4 regions of the Pseudoalteromonas sp. MTN2-4 genome follow, and region 1 is predicted to be linked to each of the others. Evidence: predicted binding sites of a transcription regulator. Region 1 holds the regulator's gene; each other region holds the start of a gene.
What was found. The regulator sigma-54, encoded in region 1, starts transcription at its own class of promoters, with help from an activator protein. The targets are predictions, from matches to a motif close to GTTGGCACGNNNNTNGNNT.

Region 1 (5,072 bases):
TTTATGCCGATAGATTAGAAGTACATCAGCGTGAAGAGCTCGGTGAGAACAAGCAGCTTTTAGTCGCAACAGGCAAACCAGCTCGTTTTATCGAAAAGCAACCTGATGGCACAGTACTCAGTGCCAGCGCAGAGGAAGTTAGGTATGACGTTGCCAATAGACTACTTACCATTAAAGGCAAAGCTGAAATAAGCCTAGGAGGTCAAAGTACAAAAGCTGAAGCGATTATTTATGACATCGAGAAGCAACTGATCAGTGCTGAACGAAACGAACAAAATCAGCAACGTGTACACACGGTATTAGTACCAGAGAAAAAAGCATCAAAGTCTAACCCTGAACAAGGTCAATGAGCATGAGTGTGTTAACTGCCACAGCCCTAGCAAAAAGCTACAAAGGCCGCCAAGTCGTAAAAAATGTCAGCCTAAGTGTGGAAGCTGGAAGCATTGTTGGTCTTCTCGGTCCTAATGGCGCAGGTAAAACCACCAGTTTTTACATGATCGTTGGTCTTGTGCCTAGCGATAAAGGTAAAGTCACCATAGATGACGAAGATATCACTTTGCTACCTATGCACAGTAGAGCACGTATGGGCATAGGTTATCTGCCTCAAGAATCTTCCATCTTCAGAAAATTGACTGTGTATCAAAATTTAATGGCAATTTTAGAAACGCGTAAAGACCTCAATAAAGTACAAAGAGAACAAACCCTAGACGACCTATTAGATGAATTTAATATTCAACATATTCGGGACAGTCAGGGCATGGCTTTATCAGGTGGTGAGCGCCGCCGAGTTGAAATTGCTCGCGCTTTAGCCGCAAACCCCAAATTTATTCTTTTAGATGAGCCTTTTGCTGGCGTTGATCCGATTTCGGTGTTAGATATAAAGAAAATTGTTGAGCACTTAAAAAATCGCGGCATTGGAGTTCTCATTACAGATCATAATGTAAGAGAAACCCTTGATGTTTGTGAGAAAGCTTATATTGTTTCACATGGTGAATTAATCGCGTCAGGTACGCCTGAGTCAGTTTTAGCTGATCAAACCGTAAGAGACGTCTACCTAGGTGAACAATTCCGTCTATAGTTAAAACAAGACATAATCCAAATAACAAAAAGGATTGTTAGAAATACATGAGGCAATCGCTACAGCTGCGCATGGGGCAGCAACTAACCATGACACCACAATTGCAACAAGCAATTCGCTTACTGCAATTGAGCACACTAGATCTACAGCAAGAGATCCAAGAAGCGCTGGATAGCAACCCTTTACTCGAAGTAGATGAATCGGAAATAGAGCCGAGTGCTGATGGCAATGATTCAGACAAAGCGACCAAAGATACTGATTCTATCGAGCAACTCTCTAATTCTGCTGATGATGGTCACGGTGATGAACCGACAAGCGATTACGAGCTTGATAGCGATGCCGCACTAAGTAAAGACACAGTTAGTGACGATCTCGCCATGGATGTAACGTGGGACGAGTACATGAGTGCAGCACCAAGCACAAGTAGCGGCCCAATGCCTGAAGACGAAACCATTTATCAGGGCGAAACAACAGAAACATTACATGAATATTTAATGTGGCAATTAGAGCTCACTCCATTCAGCCCAACGGATAAAGCCATAGCTGTTGCCATTGTTGAAGCCGTTGATGATGCTGGTCTACTTACTGTCAGTACCGAAGAACTCCTAGAAAGTATTAATGAAGGTAATGACGAAGAGTTAATTGAACTCGACGAAGTTGAAGCTGTATTAAAGCGTATTCAACTTTTTGACCCTGTAGGTATTGCAGCTCGCTCATTACAAGAATGCTTATGTATTCAACTCAATCAGTTTGATGTAGATACGCCTTTCATTGCTGAAACAAAAATGGTGTTAAGCGAGCATATTGATCTATTGGCCAACCGTGATTACCGCACCATCATGAAAAAGACCAAGCTCAAAGAGCCTGAGTTAAAAGAAGTGATGACTCTCATTCACAGTCTTAACCCTAAACCTGCCGCCAGTATTATTCGTGAAGAATCTGAGTATGTTATTCCTGATGTGTCGGTGAAAAAAGTAAAAGGCCGCTGGGTTGTTGAGCTAAACCCTGAATGTATGCCTAAAATTAGGGTTAATGATCATTATGCAGCAATGTCACGCTCAGTAAAATCAAGCACTGACAGCCAATTCATTCGCTCTCACCTACAAGAAGCAAAATGGTTTATTAAGAGCTTAGAAAGCCGCAATGACACTTTAATGAAAGTTACCAATTGCATTGTGCAACAACAACAGGCATTCTTTGAACATGGACCTGAGGCAATGAAGCCTATGGTTTTGAATGATGTTGCTGAGATGGTCGAAATGCACGAGTCTACCATTTCTCGTGTCACCACTCAGAAGTACATGCATACGCCCCGTGGCATTTTTGAGTTGAAGTACTTTTTCTCAAGCCACGTAAGCACTGAAAACGGAGGTGAATGCTCATCGACTGCGATTAGAGCATTGATCAAAAAGCTAATTGCTGCAGAAAATACAGCTAAGCCATTGAGCGACAGCAAAATTGCAGATATATTGGCAGAACAGGGAATCAAAGTGGCACGTCGTACAATTGCAAAATACCGCGAGTCACTCTCTATTCCACCGTCAAATCAGCGTAAGAGCTTGATTTAAGACGTAAACCAAGAGAAGGAAAATGCTTATGCAACTAAATTTAACTGGTCGTCACGTAGAAATTACAGATTCATTAAGAGACTATGTAAACACGAAGTTTGCAAAGCTAGAAAGGCATTTTGATCACATTAATAACGTTCACGTGATCTTAGATGTTGAGAAGCTGGTACAAAAAGCCGAAGCTACCGTTCATTTAAATGGCGGTGAAATTTTCGCTTCAGATGAACACTCTGATATGTATGCAGCCATTGATAAGCTCGTTGATAAACTCGATCGCCAAGTTATCAAACACAAAGAGAAATTAACTCGACACTAACCATGAAACTTAGCTCGATTATCAACAAGGACTGCAGTAAAGCTGCGGTCCTTTTTAATAGCAAAAAACGTGCGCTAGAGTACATCAGTGAATTAGCGAGCCAACACCTTCCAGAGCATAACGCCCACGAAATATTAGATGCATTCCTAACGCGGGAAAAACTAGGCAGCACAGGCATAGGCAAAGGTATTGCTATTCCTCATGGCCGCCTTACAGGCATTGATACTATTTTTGCCATTTTAGTGACTAATCAAAACGGTATTGATTTTGACGCAATAGATAACCGACCTGTCGATATTCTCTTGGCAATGCTTGTACCTGAAGGTAATAATGCAGAACATCTAAAGACCTTAGCTGCAATTGCTGATAAACTAAATAACAAAGAGTTTTGCAAGCAACTTCGTCATGCAAAAGACGATGAAGCACTCTATCAACTTATTGCACTTCAAGATTAATTAACAGAGAGGAATCCATGGAACTGATCATCATTAGTGGTCGCTCAGGGTCGGGCAAATCCGTTGCCTTAAGGGTATTGGAAGACCTAGGTTATTATTGTGTTGATAACATTCCAGTTAATCTCCTTCCCTCTTTGGTTAGAAGTGTTTCTGATAACTATGACAAAATAGCCGTCAGTATCGATGTTCGTAACCTGCCAAAAGAGCAACAAGAATTTAATGATATTCTTGAATACTTACCAGGCTTTGCAAATCCCACGCTGTTCTATTTAGATAGTGATGACCAAGCACTGATCAAACGCTTTTCAGAAACACGCCGATTGCATCCGCTTTCTTTAAATAACCTGCCGCTTGATTTAGCAATTAAAGAAGAAAAGAAATTACTCGATGTGTTAATCACACGAGCAGATGTGCTGCTCGATACGACAGATTTAAGTGTACACCAGCTAGCAGAAACCATTCGAGAGCAGATCCTTGGCAAAAAAGATAAGCAACTTATCATTACTTTCTTATCTTTTGGTTTTAAACATGGGATCCCTAAACAAGCCGATTATGTATTTGATGCGCGCTTTTTACCAAACCCGCATTGGGAGCCTGAACTAAAACCACTGACAGGTTTAGATCAACCAGTCAAAGATTATCTAGCAAGCCACAGCATAGTGCAAAAGTTCACGTGGCAGATTCAAACCTTTGTCCAGACTTGGTTACCTCATCTAGAGCGCAATAATCGCAGCTATTTAACCATTGCAATTGGTTGTACTGGCGGACAACACCGCTCTGTTTACCTAGCGCAAACCATTGGTGAAAGCTTTGCTAAAACTCATAACAATGTGCAAATACGTCACCGCGAACAAGACATAGACTAAAGCATGGTTAAGGCAGAAGATACTTTTCTAATCCAAAACAAGTGTGGTCTGCATGCACGCGCAGCCACAGTACTTGCACAATTAGCCCAACAGTTTGATGCGCAGATCACCCTTTACCAAGATGACAAAGAAGCTCCTGGTGATAGTGTACTCGCTTTGCTCATGCTTGAAAGCAGTCATGGTAAGCAGCTTCGAGTTTGCTGTGAAGGTCCAGATGCCCAGCCTGCACTCACCGCCATTGGCGAGTTAATTGCACAAAAATTTCATGAAGATGAGTAACCAAGCACTTGGTAACTCTGCAAAAATTACGTTAAACTTAAGGCACTCTTTTTAGGCGCCCACAGTAACTGCCTAAACCTTTATTCTCGGTGCACACCACCTAATAAATGGATTGCCTATGCCAGAAGCCTTAGAACAAGACTATACGTTGCAACAATTACAACAAGTAACGCACGCAATAAACAATGGTCAGTTTGTTCAGGTTAGGCGTATTCTGGCTGAAACTCCCCCCTGCGACACCGCATTACTACTTGAATCTTCCCCGCACAAAGTGCGTACACAGCTATGGCAATTAGTTGACCCTGATATTCAAGGTGATGTACTCGAAGAGCTATCTGAAGACGTTCGTATTGGTATTATCAACCAAATGGATCCAGAGCTCATTGCAGCCGCAACTGAGGATATGGATGACGATGACTTAGGTGAAGTACTAAGAAGCTTACCTGATGACGTCTATCAAGACGTTGTCGGCGCAATGGACGCCCAAGATAGGGCAAGGGCAACCCAAGC
Region 2 (5,072 bases), on a different contig from region 1:
TAAAGGGGGGGGTGTACAAGATAGTTTTATTTAAACCTTCTGATATTCGCTTAAATAAAATGATAGGGTGATTGTATGGCTCTGCTTTTCCTTTAAAGCGTCATAGTGACTTTCTTTAAACTTCCAAGCAAATGGTGTCATTTGTATTAAATGCTCAATGATTTCTGTTTTAATCTCTATTTGTTTTTCAAGCTCATGGTGTTTAACTAATTTGAACCCAGCAGGGGTATCTGGATGTGTATGTAAATTCACATTAGGGTAAATTAACGATTTCAGTTCGAATAAATGCTTAGGGCCCGGGTTCACTAGAATTACTTTACCTGTGCTCTTCACCAGCCTTTGTAATTCTTTTTCAAAAACTGGGGCAAACACAGTGACAACACAGTCCATACTTTCATCTGCAAATGGTGCTTGTTTAGCTGAGGCAACACTAAAATTAGCCTCTTTATATCGCTTAGCCGCATATTTAACGGCTGATTTAGAAATATCGAGCCCATATACATCACATTCGGGCAGTTCATTGGCAAATAAGTGCGTATAAAATCCTTCACCACAGCCTAAATCGAGCAATGTTTGAGGAGAAGATAGTGAAATTAGATTGGCAATCTCTTGTCTCAAAAAGTGATAATGGTCAGTTGCAAAAAAGGCACGACGCGCTTGAACCATATCTAAATTATCACCGGGTTGTTTTGATTTTTTATTCTGAACAGGCAATAAGTTGACATAGCCTTCTTTGGCGAAATCAAATTGATGTCTGTTTTCGCAAGACATGCTATTGCCAGTTTTATTTAACGGAGCCTGACAAAGCGGACAGTGATAAATTAGCGTCATTTATCTAAGTATTCCTTATCATAAAAGGTTTTAACCCAGTGGGGTTTATAAGTAATAAGTAAAGTGATTGCCATACCATTTAACATGGCTTCGGGAAACCAAATTAACGTTGCATAAAATAAATAGTTATCTAATAACTGTTGGAATGTGTACGTATCAATTAGCCAATAATATACACCTGACGACAATATTTTGAATGCGCCAATACAGCCTGCGCATAAAAATGCACAGACAAAAATATACACAAAAAAATGTCTTGGTAATTTGCTGTAACACAGTACAAAAAGGGCGTAACTGACCAATATGGGAAGTAGCGCAGTAAAAAGATAAAAGTCGGCAAATTCATAAGATTGAATGGTGCCAAAAGTAAGTAATAAGAGACTGGTAAGTAGAGCACTTAAACTTGCTAACCGCCAGCCAAGAACCAAAGTAATTGCGGTTATTCCCAATATATGAATATTTAGATAGGGCAAAATCCCCGCTTTAATTTGCCAAAGCAGAGCCAGTACAACTGAACAAGCAAGTACACCAGTTTGTCGGATAGGCCTATGCCAAAGCGTTAAATATTCGCGTTTATCGATAGTAAACGCGAATATGATTAAGGTAACAAGCGGGGTCAATAACATAGAGTGAGTTCTAATTAAAATTTAAACTCGGCCCAAATTGGCGCGTGATCAGAAGGCTTTTCGATGCCTCTTAAATCGTAATCGATTTCACTTTCTACACATTTGGCCATCAATGATTCAGTCGCTAACACTACATCAATGCGAAGGCCTCGGTTATCATCAAAACCTTTTGAGCGATAGTCGAACCACGAGTAACGTTCTGTCTTTTCTGGTGTTAATTCGCGGAAAGTATCTTTAAATCCCCAATCCATTAACGTCGCAAGCCATTCACGTTCTTCTGGTTGGAATGAACATTTACCCGTTTTAAGCCAACGCTTCTTATTTGGCTCACCAATACCTATATCTAAATCTATCGGTGAGATATTGATATCACCCATCACAATGACATTTTCTTCAGGCGTGTGATTTTCATTTAAGTGTGTCATTAAGTCTTTATAGAACTGACGCTTGTATGGGAACTTGGTTTCATGATTTATGTTATCACCTTGAGGGAAGTAGCCATTATGAATGATCACATCTTCACCTTTATCATTCTCGAATACACCTGAAATCATACGTTTTTGGGATTCTTCTGTATCAGTCGAAAACCCTTTTTTGATTGATTTAGCAGGTTTCTTCGACATCAGTGCGACACCATAATGTGCCTTTTGACCATGGAAATAAACGTGGTAGCCCATAGCTTCTACATCTTCAACCGGAAACGCTTCATCGTGAACTTTGATTTCCTGTAAACCAATTACGTCAGGTTGATGTTTGTCGATTAATGCTTGTAATTGATGAAGACGAGCACGAAGGCCATTAATGTTAAATGAGATTACTTTCATAATTTGAGCTTATAGTTCTATGTAATTTACGTACCATTTTAACATTGAAAGGGAGTTGCGAAAGCCCGAGATAGCAATTTAATTATCTATCACTTTTTTCGGTTTGGGAGATATGTTATTTATTGGTCAATACACTCAAGTTTTGGTGAAAAAGCAACCTAACTAGAAGTGCAGTCCGAACTAGTGCATTGAATTATAATGACTTTATTTCTGGTTCGGTTATTGCTTTGAATTTAATAAATACAATTTTAATGGTACAGCTTATTGAATGCTTAAGTTGAACCTTTCATTCACTTATACCAATCAGCTTAATTAAGTGTTATTGCAGATTGGTATTATATAGTAGGGAAATATCATGAGCGTCGTATTAGAAGATAGACCAATTGAACAAGTCAGAGAAGAAGTAATAGACAACCTAATTTACAACTATAGCCATGGTGTTATTTCCGCAGAGGCATTTGAAAGACGTTTAGACAAAGCAATGAGTACACAGGTTCATGCTGAAATCGTCGCCTTAACAGCAGATCTTACTATGCAAGCAGACGAGAAGTATACGGCACAAAAAGATGCTAGCTTGAATATTAATTACGGACAAAAATCTGCAGGCGACAAGCTAGATATTAAAACGGTTTTAGGAAACAGCTCTCGAACAGGTAAATGGGCGGTACCGAAAGAAATTAATTTATTAAATGTATTGGGTTCTACAACCTTAGACTTTTCCGATGCTGTATTTGAGCACCAAGAAGTAACTGTAAATGTAAATTGCATACTGGGTTCAGAGAAAATTTTGATCCCCGAAGGTGTAAATGTGATCTGCGAGGCGTTTTGTATTCTAGGTAATGTAGAAAATAAAGCGCCATCTATTGCGCCAAAACAAGCACCGACTATAAAGATTAAAGGCAAACTTTGGTTAGGTTCAGTTGACGTTGAAATTAAGCGCACGATTAAAGAAAAGTTTGTGAGTTTTGCCAATGAACTTAAATCATTATTTGATGATGGTAGTTATGGTAAATATAAATAAGCAGGATATGAGAGGGCACCTTTAAACGTGCCCTTTTTATCATACTTTTTGTTCGGTAAACTTTAAAAAGAAAATTAAATTCGCGATAAACCACAAGTCTTTTATTAAAAAGTGACCAGTCGTAGATAAAATAGTTGATGAAGTAACTGCGCCTGGGGTTGTAGCTAAAAATGTTTGTGTCATGACAAAAACTGCAAGTGACATTAACAGGCCAATCCAAAGTGCTTTTCTGTTATAAATGGCTGCAATCAAAAGTGCGACAGCTAACAAATCATAAACGCCAATTAAATTCGAGGCAGTTTGTAAATCCCAAACACTATACATCCAAGACATAAATGGTGAAGTTTGCAGTAAATCTTCGATCCCTTGTGCTTCTATCAAGGTAAACTTCATACCCCCGATCCAAACGAGTACCACCAAAACTGGGAATATCGCTATCCACTGCATTACATGATTAGAAAGGTTTGGGTTAAGTAGACAGATGCCAATAGAAAGTAACGCAAAATACTTAATGACGTTTTGGCCTGCTCCGATGACAGGAAAACCGCCCATGCTTTCAATCCACATACCCGTTGAAAAAAGGCTTAGTAAAGGCACTACAGACACAATAATGAGTAAATATGCTAAAGTCGGTTTTGCTTTTTCAAAGTACATAGAAAGTATCGCAAATACAGCAAGTAAAGAAAAGCATAAAGCAGCCAGCATGTTAGCAAGTTCATAACTTAGGAGTGAGTTGAAGCCAAAAAAATTGACTGTTTTTTCGATATGTCTATGACTGCCCATTAGCAACATACTCGTGCTCATCAATAAACTTGATAATACAACGAGTAAAAGCGCCATCTTGGTACTGCAATACAACTTTTTCATTTAACAACCTTTATAATTAGGAATACGCAATAAGACCGAGATAAAGAAGATTTCTTTCATTTTATAAATATCTTTTATCGAAAATTGTTTCTTTTGTCATTTTAAGCAACCAAAATAAAAGCGCACTTAAACACGGGAATTTTAAATGATCAAAACACTTTTTTATTGTGTCTTATTGCTTATAGCCATACCCAGTATCGCAAAGCAACAAACTGTCGTCCTTATCTCACTTGATGGTTTTCGGTGGGATTATATTGAAAAACATAACGCTCAAAATATTAAACACATCGCCGATGGCGGTGTTCGAGCCACTAAAATGTGGCCTGTATATCCAAGTAAAACCTTTCCAAATCATATATCCATAATTACCGGCTTACTACCGGTCAATCACGGTATTATCGACAATAAGTTCTGTGATAAACAAAGAGGTGATTGTTATAAGATGGGTAAAGGGCAAGGAGATAGTACTTGGCTTAATGGCATACCTTTATGGAATCTGGCAAAAATGCAAGGGCTCAAATCAGCTGCCTATTTCTGGCCAGAATCCGATGCACGCTTTAATGGCATGACCCCTGACTATTACTATCATTACTCAAAACATAGTGATTACCAAACGCGTATCGACCAAATGGTTGAGTGGTTAAAGTTACCAAAAGAACAAAGACCAAGTTTTGTTGCAGGGTATTTTTCATTAGTCGATAGTATGGGTCATGACTTTGGACCTGATAGCAAAGAAGTTTATGATGCCGTGCAAACAATGGATAAGTTAATCGGGCAGTTTGATGAGCGCTTAAAAAAGCTGCCTCATGATGTAAACTTAGTGCTGGTGGCTGATCATGGTATGTCCTCATTAAAAGAAGACAAAACAATCACGATTAGCAGCCTGAATATTCCAAAGTCTTG
Region 3 (5,072 bases), on a different contig from region 1:
CAGCGAGTTATTTTGCGCGTTTTATTTATCGCTATTGGGTTCATAAAGATATGGATCAAATGTTGATCTATAAAGCTGGGGGGTGCGCCCTATTGATTATGACATTGTCAGCAATAGGGGCTTTGCTGTTTTAGTTACTTACTGTGAAGCTCTCACACTTACTTTTAATACACAGAGATTGAATAGGAAGCACTTGCTTGCAAGTTTCATCAGGGGTTTGTCGTTCGTTGAGTATTCGCTCTTGTGCAGTTTCGGCATCAGCTAAGCGTTCCACTTCATTTTCATCAACATTCTTAGTCGAAAACACAACATAGTTACTTGGGCCACCACACGCTGCTCTCTCACCTACACCTATTACTTTGCATTGAAAGCTCGCATCACAGCTTAGATCAGCTACATAAGCTTCCAGAGTGTTGCTCTCTTCGATCTGAGTACCTGTTGAGGACTGACAGCCTGATAACATGAGCAGAGTTGATGTAACTAGGGCCAAAACTGTTTTCATGTATGTTCCTTTTATTGCGCGATATAAGTACTGCCGTTTAGTGTAACACACTTGTTATTGATACATTGTGTCGCTGGCTTAGTTAACATGGCACAGATGCTTTGCATACCTGTTTGGGCATTATAAAGACTTTCGTACTTTGTTAGTTTATCTGCAACAGCTTTGGCTGTTTCATCAGTTGTAGTTTTAGTTGAGTAAAGCATATAGTGGCTAGGACCACCACAAGCTCGGCTGCCAGCAGCTATTACCTTACATTGCGTATTGGAGTCACATTCATTGTTTTTCTCTATTGCGCTTATATCAGCTCTAAGAGAATTTAAAGTTTCTTGAGATACCTTTTCTAAACCTAGCTCAGTTTTATCTACGTTTGAAAGCTCGGTCACTTTAGGTGCAGACGCAGGCTTATCTTCCGTTGTAGAGCTCACTTTTTCAGCGCTCTGTGGTTTTGCCTGTTCGGTATTGTTCATTTCATCAGTTTGACCACAGGCTGATAAAACGAATAAAACAGCTGTGAAGACAATGGCTTTTTGCATAACGTGTTTCGCTCTTTTTTCAGTCAGTTTGCATCTTATTGAAAATTTATTCAAGCATAGTGAAAATGAACCTGTTATGTAGAACAGTGACTTAATACATTAATAAAGCACTTTCTGTTTAGTTGCTTTACTCACGTTAAAATAGCTTGTTGAACAAAGAAGGAATATCAATCGTTTATGGATTTAATGTGACTAAAATTCAGGCATAAAAAAACCGCAGTTAAGCGGTTTTAATATAAGTTAATGGCGGAGAAGGAGGGATTCGAACCCTCGATAGGGCTACAAACCCTATACTCCCTTAGCAGGGGAGCGCCTTCAGCCACTCGGCCACCTCTCCGGCGCAAACTTTAAATATGGCGGAGAGATAGGGATTTGAACCCTAGATACGCTATTAACGTATGCCGGTTTTCAAGACCGGTGCTTTCAACCACTCAGCCATCTCTCCATGGGCAAAGATAATACTCAGCGATTATGCTGCTGTAAATAGCTTTTGATTTGTTTGCTTAAAATTTAACCCAAAATTAAAGAAAAAATTCTTTTTTTTAGCTCAGATAGCCACATCGGTTAAATTGTGTATAGTGAAATCAAAAAGATAAGCCCTTTAAACGGTTACTTATATTGAGCCATATGAGCCGTCGACAGTTTTTGAGCGCAGACTGCAAAAAGAGACTGCCAGCTAAAGCTTGGCTTTTTAGTAGTTGATTTCTTTAAGCGAGGTTGCGTGTTGCTGCACGCCGCAGCTGTCTGGATCATGATGAGCTCCTAAGTTTTGTAAGTGAGTAGTACTTGATTGAGTGTATTTTGCATTCGATTTGATTAATTTAAAAACAATAAAAATTGCTATTTTCGGATAAGTTTTTCTAATGAATTTTTATTCATTGTTATGATCTTTGAATAGTTATTCTTATCTATTTTTCATTATTTAAGGGCCTTCTTGGTTTTTTGTGAATATTTATTTAATAAGCTAGGTTAATTAATTTTATGCTCGTTGTTGTAAAGCCAAGCGACTCGCCTTTTATCGAAGCGCAGGTTCAATGGATAAAAGAAGAATGTGTAAAAAGAGGGCTCAAAAATCAGTGGTTTTTTACATCAGGGTGTTTTGAGACAGATGTTGCAGCTATCAAGAAAAAGCTAGCAGAAGTAGAAACGGTTGTTGCAGTTGGTGGTGATGGGACATTGCATTTGGTCGCGAATGCATTGGCGAATTCATCTGTTTCGCTTGCTGTGTTGCCAGCTGGCACGGGTAACGATTTTGTAAGGCAGTTCGGGTATTCTAAACAGCAATGGCGAGCCTTGATTTTTTCTGAATCTTATAGGTTATTAGATTTAGGTAAAATCAATCAGCGCTTTTTCATTAATGTTGCAGGTATAGGGTTTAATGCTGCAGTTGTAAAAGATATGAATACGTTTCAAATCCGTCATAAGCTGAGCTATATTTTTGCGGGCATTAAGCACTTATTTAGCTTTAAACACACTTCATCGCATGATCCTTCTTTCATGCGTGTATTTGCCAATGGTCAGTTTTTTGCTGCAGGCCTAAAAGTGGCGCCGAGTGCTAGGATTGATAATGGCAAGCTATTAATGTTGCATTTTAGGGCTGAGTCTTTAATGAGTAGACTTTGGAGCTTTTTACTGATGCTAGTACATCAGCATGAAAAGTCATCTCATCTAGATGTGAGCGAGTTGATGGAGTATGAAATCTCTGTTCCTGGCCTGTTAGTTGAAGCTGATGGCGAAATGATAGGAGAGACACCCGCAGTCGTTAAAGTCTGCCGAGGCGCACTTAAGATGAGGTTATAAAAAGAGCTGACATTAGTCAGCTCATAAAGGGAGATAATTAATACTGCAATTTGATAATGCTTATTTAGATTTAAAGTTGAAAAGCTGATAGCCATTCATTGCTGGGATCTGCGCAACTAAATTTGTCTCTGCATGTGCAATACCTTCAAATTTATCGCATAAGCCATCTGCTTGTTCTTCAATTTGCTTCGCTTGTAACTGCACTTTTTCTTCAATTTGTTTACCCATGTTTTCCATGCGCGCTTCAAAGCTTTCCATGTCGCCACCTGAGCTGACCATTTCAGAGCCGACCATCATTAAGATACTACCGATTGATTCCATCATGGCTGACTCGACGGCTTCTTCTATGTGAGTTTCAAAGTGGTTATCAAAATTTTCTCCGAACTCATGAAAGGTCTTTTCGCCCATGACAAATGCACCTTGTTGATAGAAGGTATCACTGATCTCAACGTGTAGTTCATCCATCAGACCGTTAAGAGACTCTAGTCCTTGTAGGTTGAACGCTTGCGCTACTTCATCCAATGCAACACCAGCAAGCTTTACACCGTCAAGAGCGATATTTGCCACTTGTGGTAGTTGTACTCTGAGTGAATCTGCATAATTCGCTAGAGCTGTTTTTTGATCATAGGTTAGTGTGATTGCTTGTCCATCAACATAAAGCTCACCATAGCTGTCAATTGTTAGTTGTTTATTATTCTCTGCAGTGATCTGTAGTTGATTTGGTGTGATACGAACATCATTCTGGAAATCGACTTGGCACTGGTCACTGCTAATTTGAATACCGTGATCTTCATGTGCGATTGCTGAAGTACTTAAAATTAGCGTTGTTGCTAGCATAAACTTTTTCATAATTATCATTCCTATTGATAGACTCGATGATTACTTATCAAGATGAATGCCAAAAATTAAAGTTATTTAAATTCATATTGTTACGTGTTTTTGTTTTATTTCTGGAAGTGTTCTTATAGCTAAAAAAAAATAAAAGTGGTTTATTTAACCAATTATTACGATTTTTAACATTGAGGTCTCCATGCTAAGTCGCATCGTAAAGTTTGCAAACCTAAAAAATCGAGCTAATTATTAATTCAGTATTGTGCTTATAGTCATGAGGTTGTCACCATGCGTAATTCCTTTTCTGAAGATGCGCCTATTGATGATGAGTTTGGTGCGGAGTTAGATGATTTAAATACAGAGTCTTCTAGTATTCAAAAGCGCCGTGCTCGAAAAAGGTTAGAAGATTATTTTGAACAAAAGCGCTTACGTGAATGCTTAGGTGATGATGAGTTTGGAGATATTGATTAAACAAAGCGCGCTGTTTTTAGCTAAGTTTCTTCGCTTAAGTCAAAGTCAGGGCTAAAAGTAACTCTGCGTTAAATCTCAACTATCTAGACACGCTCCCGCAGTTCGTCATAATGGTGCGCATGGCATAAAATAGTTTGAGATTAATATGGGCAAAGTTAAGGTTTGGGATGGCTTTATTCGAGGTTTTCACTGGTTGTTGGTTATTGCGTTAGGTGTGCTGTATATCAGTGGAGAGGAAGGCTGGCTAGAGTTGCACTTTGTTACTGGTTATGTGTTGTTAGCACTAATGTTAGCTAGATTAGTTTGGGGTGTAATTGGTAGTGAAACAGCTAGGCTAAGCAAGTTGATTAATCACCCGAAAAAGGTTGTTAATGCATTAATAGGCAAAGAAGACAGAGTTGGCCACAATGCTGCAGGCAGCCTGATGGTTGTGCTGTTTTTTGTGTTGATCCTTCTACAACTCGTTACAGGGTTATTTACCACAGACGATATTCTTGTTGATGGTCCTTTGGTGCAGTATGTCAGCTATAATCTTGTTGAGCTAGCAGGGTCAATACACCACAGCAATGTCGACTTTATAATTGCCGCAATTGCATTACATATCTTGGCTATCATTGCCTATCGTTTTAAAGGTAAAAACCTCATCAAAACGCTTTTAACAGGCAAAGTAGAATCAAGCTTGCAACAGCCAAAAATGAAGGCTGGTTGGATAGCTTATATCATCTTTGCTCTGTTCGCTGCGGTATTAATTTTCTTGTGGGGTATGGAGCCTTTAAGTCAATTGATGGCATAAGCCAAAACTTGAGTGAATAAAAAACCCGATAAACTCAGTTTATCGGGTTTTTACATTTTTATGTGGTGAGTTACTTAGTCACTCAAGCGGTTTAAGCCATTTAACGCTGCTACACGATAGGCTTCTGCCATGGTTGGATAGT
Region 4 (5,072 bases), on a different contig from region 1:
ACTGCCCCCATGGTCATATTGGTACCTGGCCGCTCTTGCATCGCAAACACTCGTGTTGGTAAACCTTCACCAAACGCTTGCATTGAACGCGCTTGAGCAAAGTCAGCTTTAAAGCCGGTGGTATTGGCATTGGCTAGGTTATTCGCTTTTAATGCCACACCAAGCAAATTTTGTTTGGCGCCCGACATTGCGATATACAGCATTTTATCCATTACATTGGCCTAAAAATTAATCTTAAACCTAATAAAGCAATAAAAGTGCCAATCTAATTTTGACGTTCAAAAAAGAAAAGAAAGGCCGCTGATGCGGCCTTGATGAAAGAGGGTTTAAGTGATTATCGGATCTGTAGAATGTTCTGTTGTAGAGTCGAGTTAACTTCTAAGGCACGAGAGTTAGCCTGGAAGTTTCTTTGTGCGCTGATCAAGTCCACCAGCTCATTCGTTAAGTTTACATTCGACTGTTCTAGTGCAGATGAATTGATAGTACCCAATGTACCTGAACCTGGTTCACCCGCAATCGGCTCACCTGAAGTTAAGCTCTTCTTCCAAGATGTGCCGCCTACTTGCGCTAAACCTTGTGAGTTAGAAAAACGAACCATAGCAACCTGGCCTAAGAAAGAAGTATCACCATTAGAGTAAGATGCAACTACTTTTCCGTCAGCACCAATATCAATACCTGCTAATCGACCGACTGTTGCACCATCTTGCTCAAGCGCCTTTACTTCAAAACGACTTGCATACTGAGTAGGTACTTTATTTGCAGTATTCGCTTCATCACTCCAGTTCACCGTAATATTATTAGGGAACTGGGCGCCATTGGTTAATAATGACGATAAACCTGTACCAGGTGTACCTGCTGTAGAAGCAATATCAAAATCAGGGAATGTATTTGCTGGGGCTGTTACATCAGGTAAACCTGATGCTGTAAATTGCAGCGTATCAAGCGGTGTTGGTGTTGTAGGTGTTGTTCCCGACGCATCAAATTGTACATCATCCATAGTACCGTAAACTTCCCATTGGTTAGCTGTACCCGTTTTCACGAAGAATAGCTGTATAACGTGCGGCTCACCCAATGAGTCATAAATAGTCGTTGATGTAGATGAGTTATAACTGGTGCTATCACCTTGATCAAAAGGGGTTGTTGTTGGCTGCGACGCTCTCGAATCTAAGTTCATAGAACTATATATATTCGAAGTATGACGAGGAGAACCCGAAGCGTCAGGAATTTGAATCGGAGAAGCAGTACTTAGGCTCAATGAAGTTGTATTACCAGTGCCAGGGTCTACAGGGAAGCCTTGTAAAAAATTACCACTCGCATCAGTTACAAAGTTATCTTGGTTTAACTTAAATGCACCAGCACGTGTATAAGTGTAATCTTGTGATGCTAGGTCTTCACTCATTGCAAAATAACCCTCACCTGTGATTGCTAAATCCAGAGAGTTTTGCGTGAATTTAAGCGAACCTTGGTGAAACTGCTGTGCAACCATAGTCGTTTGCGCACCGTCACCATTCTTTGTTTTACCGGAACTAAATACTGAAGATGCGTACACATCAGCAAATTCTGCACGCGACTCTTTAAAGCCTGTCGTGTTTACGTTAGCAATATTATTTGCTGTAACATCTAAGTCTTTTTGTGCCGCAGCTAATCCTGTTAATGCAATATTGAAACTCATGTTTTCACCTCTTTCACTTAAATTTATTTAAGTACTTAAAATCTATGCTATCTCTGCGACGTCTGATAATTTCACTGCGCCAGAGCTCGTATTAACTATGATGCCGTTAACACCGTTTACGTTAACACTGTCAATATTTTTAAATGTGGCCATGGGTAAACTGGCATATTCACCATTCAAACTACCCTCAGCCTTAATTTTGTAATTACCTGGTGGCATGGTTTCTCCATCACCGTTTTTACCATCCCACTCAAATCGTATCGCACCTGCTTTTTGTGCCCCCATGTCCATCTGACGAACTAGTTGACCTTTATCATCAAATATACTGACTGTTAATCTCTCTACAGGACTTTGGGCAATAATCGAGCCTTTCGCTAATTGGTCATCACCAAAGTCTATTGAATCCGATTCTAATAGCGCTTTTTTGCCGACTAGTGTAGATGCCTGTAATGCCGAATTAGAGGTCATTGAGGCTGACAACAAGTCAAATTTTTCATTTAAACCGGAAATACCTTCGGCCATTGTAAAATTCGTCATCTGCGAAATCATTTGGTCATTGTCAGCAGGTTTACTCGGATCTTGATAAGACAATTGTTGAGTAAGCAGCGAAAAGAAATCTTCTTGCGTCAATGCGTCGTTTTTCTTATCGCTCTGCGTTGTTTTATTTTGCTCAGACCAACGTAACGAATCCATATATGAAGATGCGGCATTAATATCGTTACTCATCGGCTATACTCCCACTAGCGCTGACCAAGTAATAAAGTTTTGCTGAGCATTTGCTTGGCTGCATCAGCAACTTGGACATTGGTTTGGTACGAACGTGAAGCAGAGATCATGTTTGCCATTTCTTCTACTACATTCACATTTGGTTTATAGATGTACCCGTCTTTGTCAGCACTAGGGTGATTAGGGTTGTACTCAACCTGCAATGGTTTATCACTCTCTACTATGCCTAGCACTTTCACTCCAACCGACGCATTTAGCTGGCTTGGATCATGTGCCTCAGACGCTTTGGTCAGTTCAGCTGCAAATACAGGGTGTCGCGCTCGATAAACTTTATCTTGGCTAGAACTGATACTATTGGCATTTGAAATATTACTCGCAGTGGTATTCAATCGAATATTTTGAGCACTCATTCCAGAGCCTGCTATATCGAAAACATTATATAAGCTCATGGTTATGCTCCTTGACTACCTAGGGCTTTCTTCAGCCCTTTAAACTTGCCAGTTAAAAATTGCAAACTTGCCTGATACTCTAATGCATTTTGTACATACAAGTTTCGTTCCACTTGTATGTCGACTGAGTTACCATCACCTGTATCTGCTTGATTTGGATTGCGAAATAACTCAACACTGCTATTTAATTGACTGCCACCATGTAGATGTTTACTGTCTGTTCTTTGCATCATGTTGCCACGTTGCTGAGAAGACTTTGCCGCTTTGAATGCCTGTGCAAAATCTATATCTTTTGCTTTGTATCCTGGTGTGTCTGCGTTCGCAATATTACTTGCTAACATCTCTGCACGTTGTGAACGTATCAACATCGTATGTTGGTGAACGCCTAGTGCTTTATCAAAACTAATTGCCATGACACGACTCCAAAAAATTGACTCTACCAAGTAAAAGCAATAAACGGGCCAAAATAAAATATATAAATTTCAATGAGATAAGAAAAAGGATACAGCTAGAAAGATTTGAGGTGACACTCTTAAGATATAAAAAAAGCGGCAAGTAGGTTGCCGCTTAGTATTTATTATGTTTTTTTACGGTAAATAATCCCCGGATTACAACGTATCATTTCAAACTCATCACTGAGCCCAGCCATAGATTCAGATGCCCCTAAAAACAAGTAACCTCTAGGATTTAAAGCTTGTGCAAACTGAGAAATAATCTTAGCTTTCACTTCTGGCGAGAAGTAAATCAGTACATTTCTGCAAAAGATAACGTCAAACTTCCCCATTAAAGAATATGAATCTAGCAAATTAAGGTGCCTAAAATTAACCATTCTTTTTATTGGGTCAACAACTCGTGCCATGCCGTTGCCACTGTCTTGAAAAAATTTTTGACGACGCTCAACGGATAACCCTCGTGCTAAGGCCAATGAGTCGTACTCTGCATTTTTACACATATCAAGCATGGTATTTGAAATGTCAGTACCAACAATTTGTACACCCATTTTCAGTGCGCCTGGGTTTTGAGACTGATACTCCTGTGTCGCCATCGCAATAGAGTATGGCTCCTGGCCTGAAGAGCTTGCCGCTGACCAGATTTTTACCCCCCTTCGAGTGTCTTTCAATTCTGGGTATATTTTACTTTTCAACAACTCAAAAGGATAAGTATCTCTAAACCAGAGAGTTTCGTTTGTGGTCATGGCATCAACAACAGCAGCTCTTAGCTGACGTTCATGAGGGCTCAGTGTCTTAGCGACAAGCGCTGAAAGAGAGTCCACACCAAAGCGAGCCATCAAAGGAGCTAAACGGCTTTTTACCAAATAAAGTTTGTTATCTCCGAGAACAATCCCGCATTGCTGCTCTAAGAAGGTTCTGAACTGGTCATATTCGCCTTGTTGAAGGTTTTTATTTTCCAAGATACTACCGCCGTTATCTAGTCACAATGAACCCATTTTTTAACCGCTGTTGCTAATTCATCAGGGTTAAACTTTGCAATAAAATCATCAGCACCAACTTTTTCAATCATAGCCTGATTAAACACCCCACTTAATGAAGTGTGTAAAATTACATGCAAAGGGGCTAATTTCGGGTCTGCTTTAATTTCCGCTGTTAGCGTGTAACCATCCATCTCAGGCATTTCTACGTCTGAAATAAGTAAACCTACACGCTCAGTGATGTCATTTTGACAATCAACTTCTGCTATCTCTTTTAGCCTAATTAAGGCTTCTTTGCCATTTTTTGCTAATTCTGTTTGAACACCTAACGGCTCTAGCGCACGCTTAACCTGATTTCTTGCAACTGCAGAGTCATCAGCAATAAATACAATTCGCTCGCCTAGGTCTTTTTGCATCTCGCCATCAGACACTATTTCTTCGCTGACTTCGGTATTAACGGGACATATCTCGTTAAGAATTTTTTCTACGTCTAGTATTTCAACTAATTCATTTTCAATTTCTGTCACTGCCGTTAAATAAGAGTACCTGCCCGCACCATCTGGTGGCGGCATAATTTTCTCCCAGTTCATATTAACGATTCTTTCAACCGCACCAACCAAAAAGCCCTGAACAGAACGATTATATTCAGCAATAATGATAAAGCAGTCTTTAATGTTTTCGATGGGTGGACCACCTACTGCTAAAGACATATCAATAACAGAAATAGTTTGACCACGAATATGGGCTACACCGCGAATGTAAGAATTTGATTTCGGCATACTGGTGAGGGGTGGGC

Region 2: a site for sigma-54 is predicted at 2,491-2,509, ahead of ACGHEH_RS12905 (LiaF domain-containing protein). Genes of this name have one in related genera too.
Region 3: a site for sigma-54 is predicted at 3,720-3,738, ahead of ACGHEH_RS19050 (YggN family protein). Genes of this name have one in related genera too.
Region 4: a site for sigma-54 is predicted at 3,295-3,313, ahead of flgB (flagellar basal body rod protein FlgB). Genes of this name have one in related genera too.

What each region holds. Positions count from the first base shown of each region.
Region 1 covers NZ_BTGK01000009.1:79,045-84,116, reverse strand. Annotated here, with positions in the region: gene lptA (lipopolysaccharide transport periplasmic protein LptA) at 1-350, shown strand, start outside; gene lptB (LPS export ABC transporter ATP-binding protein) at 353-1,078, shown strand; gene ACGHEH_RS17750 (RNA polymerase factor sigma-54) at 1,126-2,646, shown strand; gene hpf (ribosome hibernation promoting factor) at 2,675-2,962, shown strand; gene ptsN (PTS IIA-like nitrogen regulatory protein PtsN) at 2,965-3,417, shown strand; gene rapZ (RNase adapter RapZ) at 3,435-4,283, shown strand; gene ACGHEH_RS17730 (HPr family phosphocarrier protein) at 4,287-4,562, shown strand; gene mgtE (magnesium transporter) at 4,681-5,072, shown strand, end outside.
Region 2 covers NZ_BTGK01000004.1:394,838-399,909, forward strand. Annotated here, with positions in the region: gene rlmA (23S rRNA (guanine(745)-N(1))-methyltransferase) at 31-831, opposite strand; gene ACGHEH_RS12895 (energy-coupling factor ABC transporter permease) at 828-1,457, opposite strand; gene xthA (exodeoxyribonuclease III) at 1,472-2,281, opposite strand; gene ACGHEH_RS12905 (LiaF domain-containing protein) at 2,637-3,302, shown strand; gene ACGHEH_RS12910 (DUF417 family protein) at 3,342-4,169, opposite strand; gene ACGHEH_RS12915 (alkaline phosphatase family protein) at 4,315-5,072, shown strand, end outside.
Region 3 covers NZ_BTGK01000011.1:489-5,560, forward strand. Annotated here, with positions in the region: gene ACGHEH_RS19020 (hypothetical protein) at 131-502, opposite strand; gene ACGHEH_RS19025 (hypothetical protein) at 514-1,035, opposite strand; tRNA gene ACGHEH_RS19030 (tRNA-Ser) at 1,280-1,372, opposite strand; tRNA gene ACGHEH_RS19035 (tRNA-Ser) at 1,390-1,480, opposite strand; gene ACGHEH_RS19040 (hypothetical protein) at 1,645-1,788, opposite strand; gene ACGHEH_RS19045 (diacylglycerol/lipid kinase family protein) at 2,017-2,835, shown strand; gene ACGHEH_RS19050 (YggN family protein) at 2,896-3,684, opposite strand; gene ACGHEH_RS19055 (PA3496 family putative envelope integrity protein) at 3,955-4,137, shown strand; gene ACGHEH_RS19060 (cytochrome b/b6 domain-containing protein) at 4,283-4,930, shown strand; gene sthA (Si-specific NAD(P)(+) transhydrogenase) at 5,005-5,072, opposite strand, start outside.
Region 4 covers NZ_BTGK01000008.1:17,582-22,653, reverse strand. Annotated here, with positions in the region: gene ACGHEH_RS16585 (flagellar basal body rod protein FlgF) at 1-212, opposite strand, end outside; gene flgE (flagellar hook protein FlgE) at 335-1,672, opposite strand; gene ACGHEH_RS16575 (flagellar hook assembly protein FlgD) at 1,715-2,398, opposite strand; gene flgC (flagellar basal body rod protein FlgC) at 2,413-2,847, opposite strand; gene flgB (flagellar basal body rod protein FlgB) at 2,850-3,260, opposite strand; gene ACGHEH_RS16560 (CheR family methyltransferase) at 3,425-4,258, opposite strand; gene ACGHEH_RS16555 (chemotaxis protein CheV) at 4,276-5,072, opposite strand, start outside.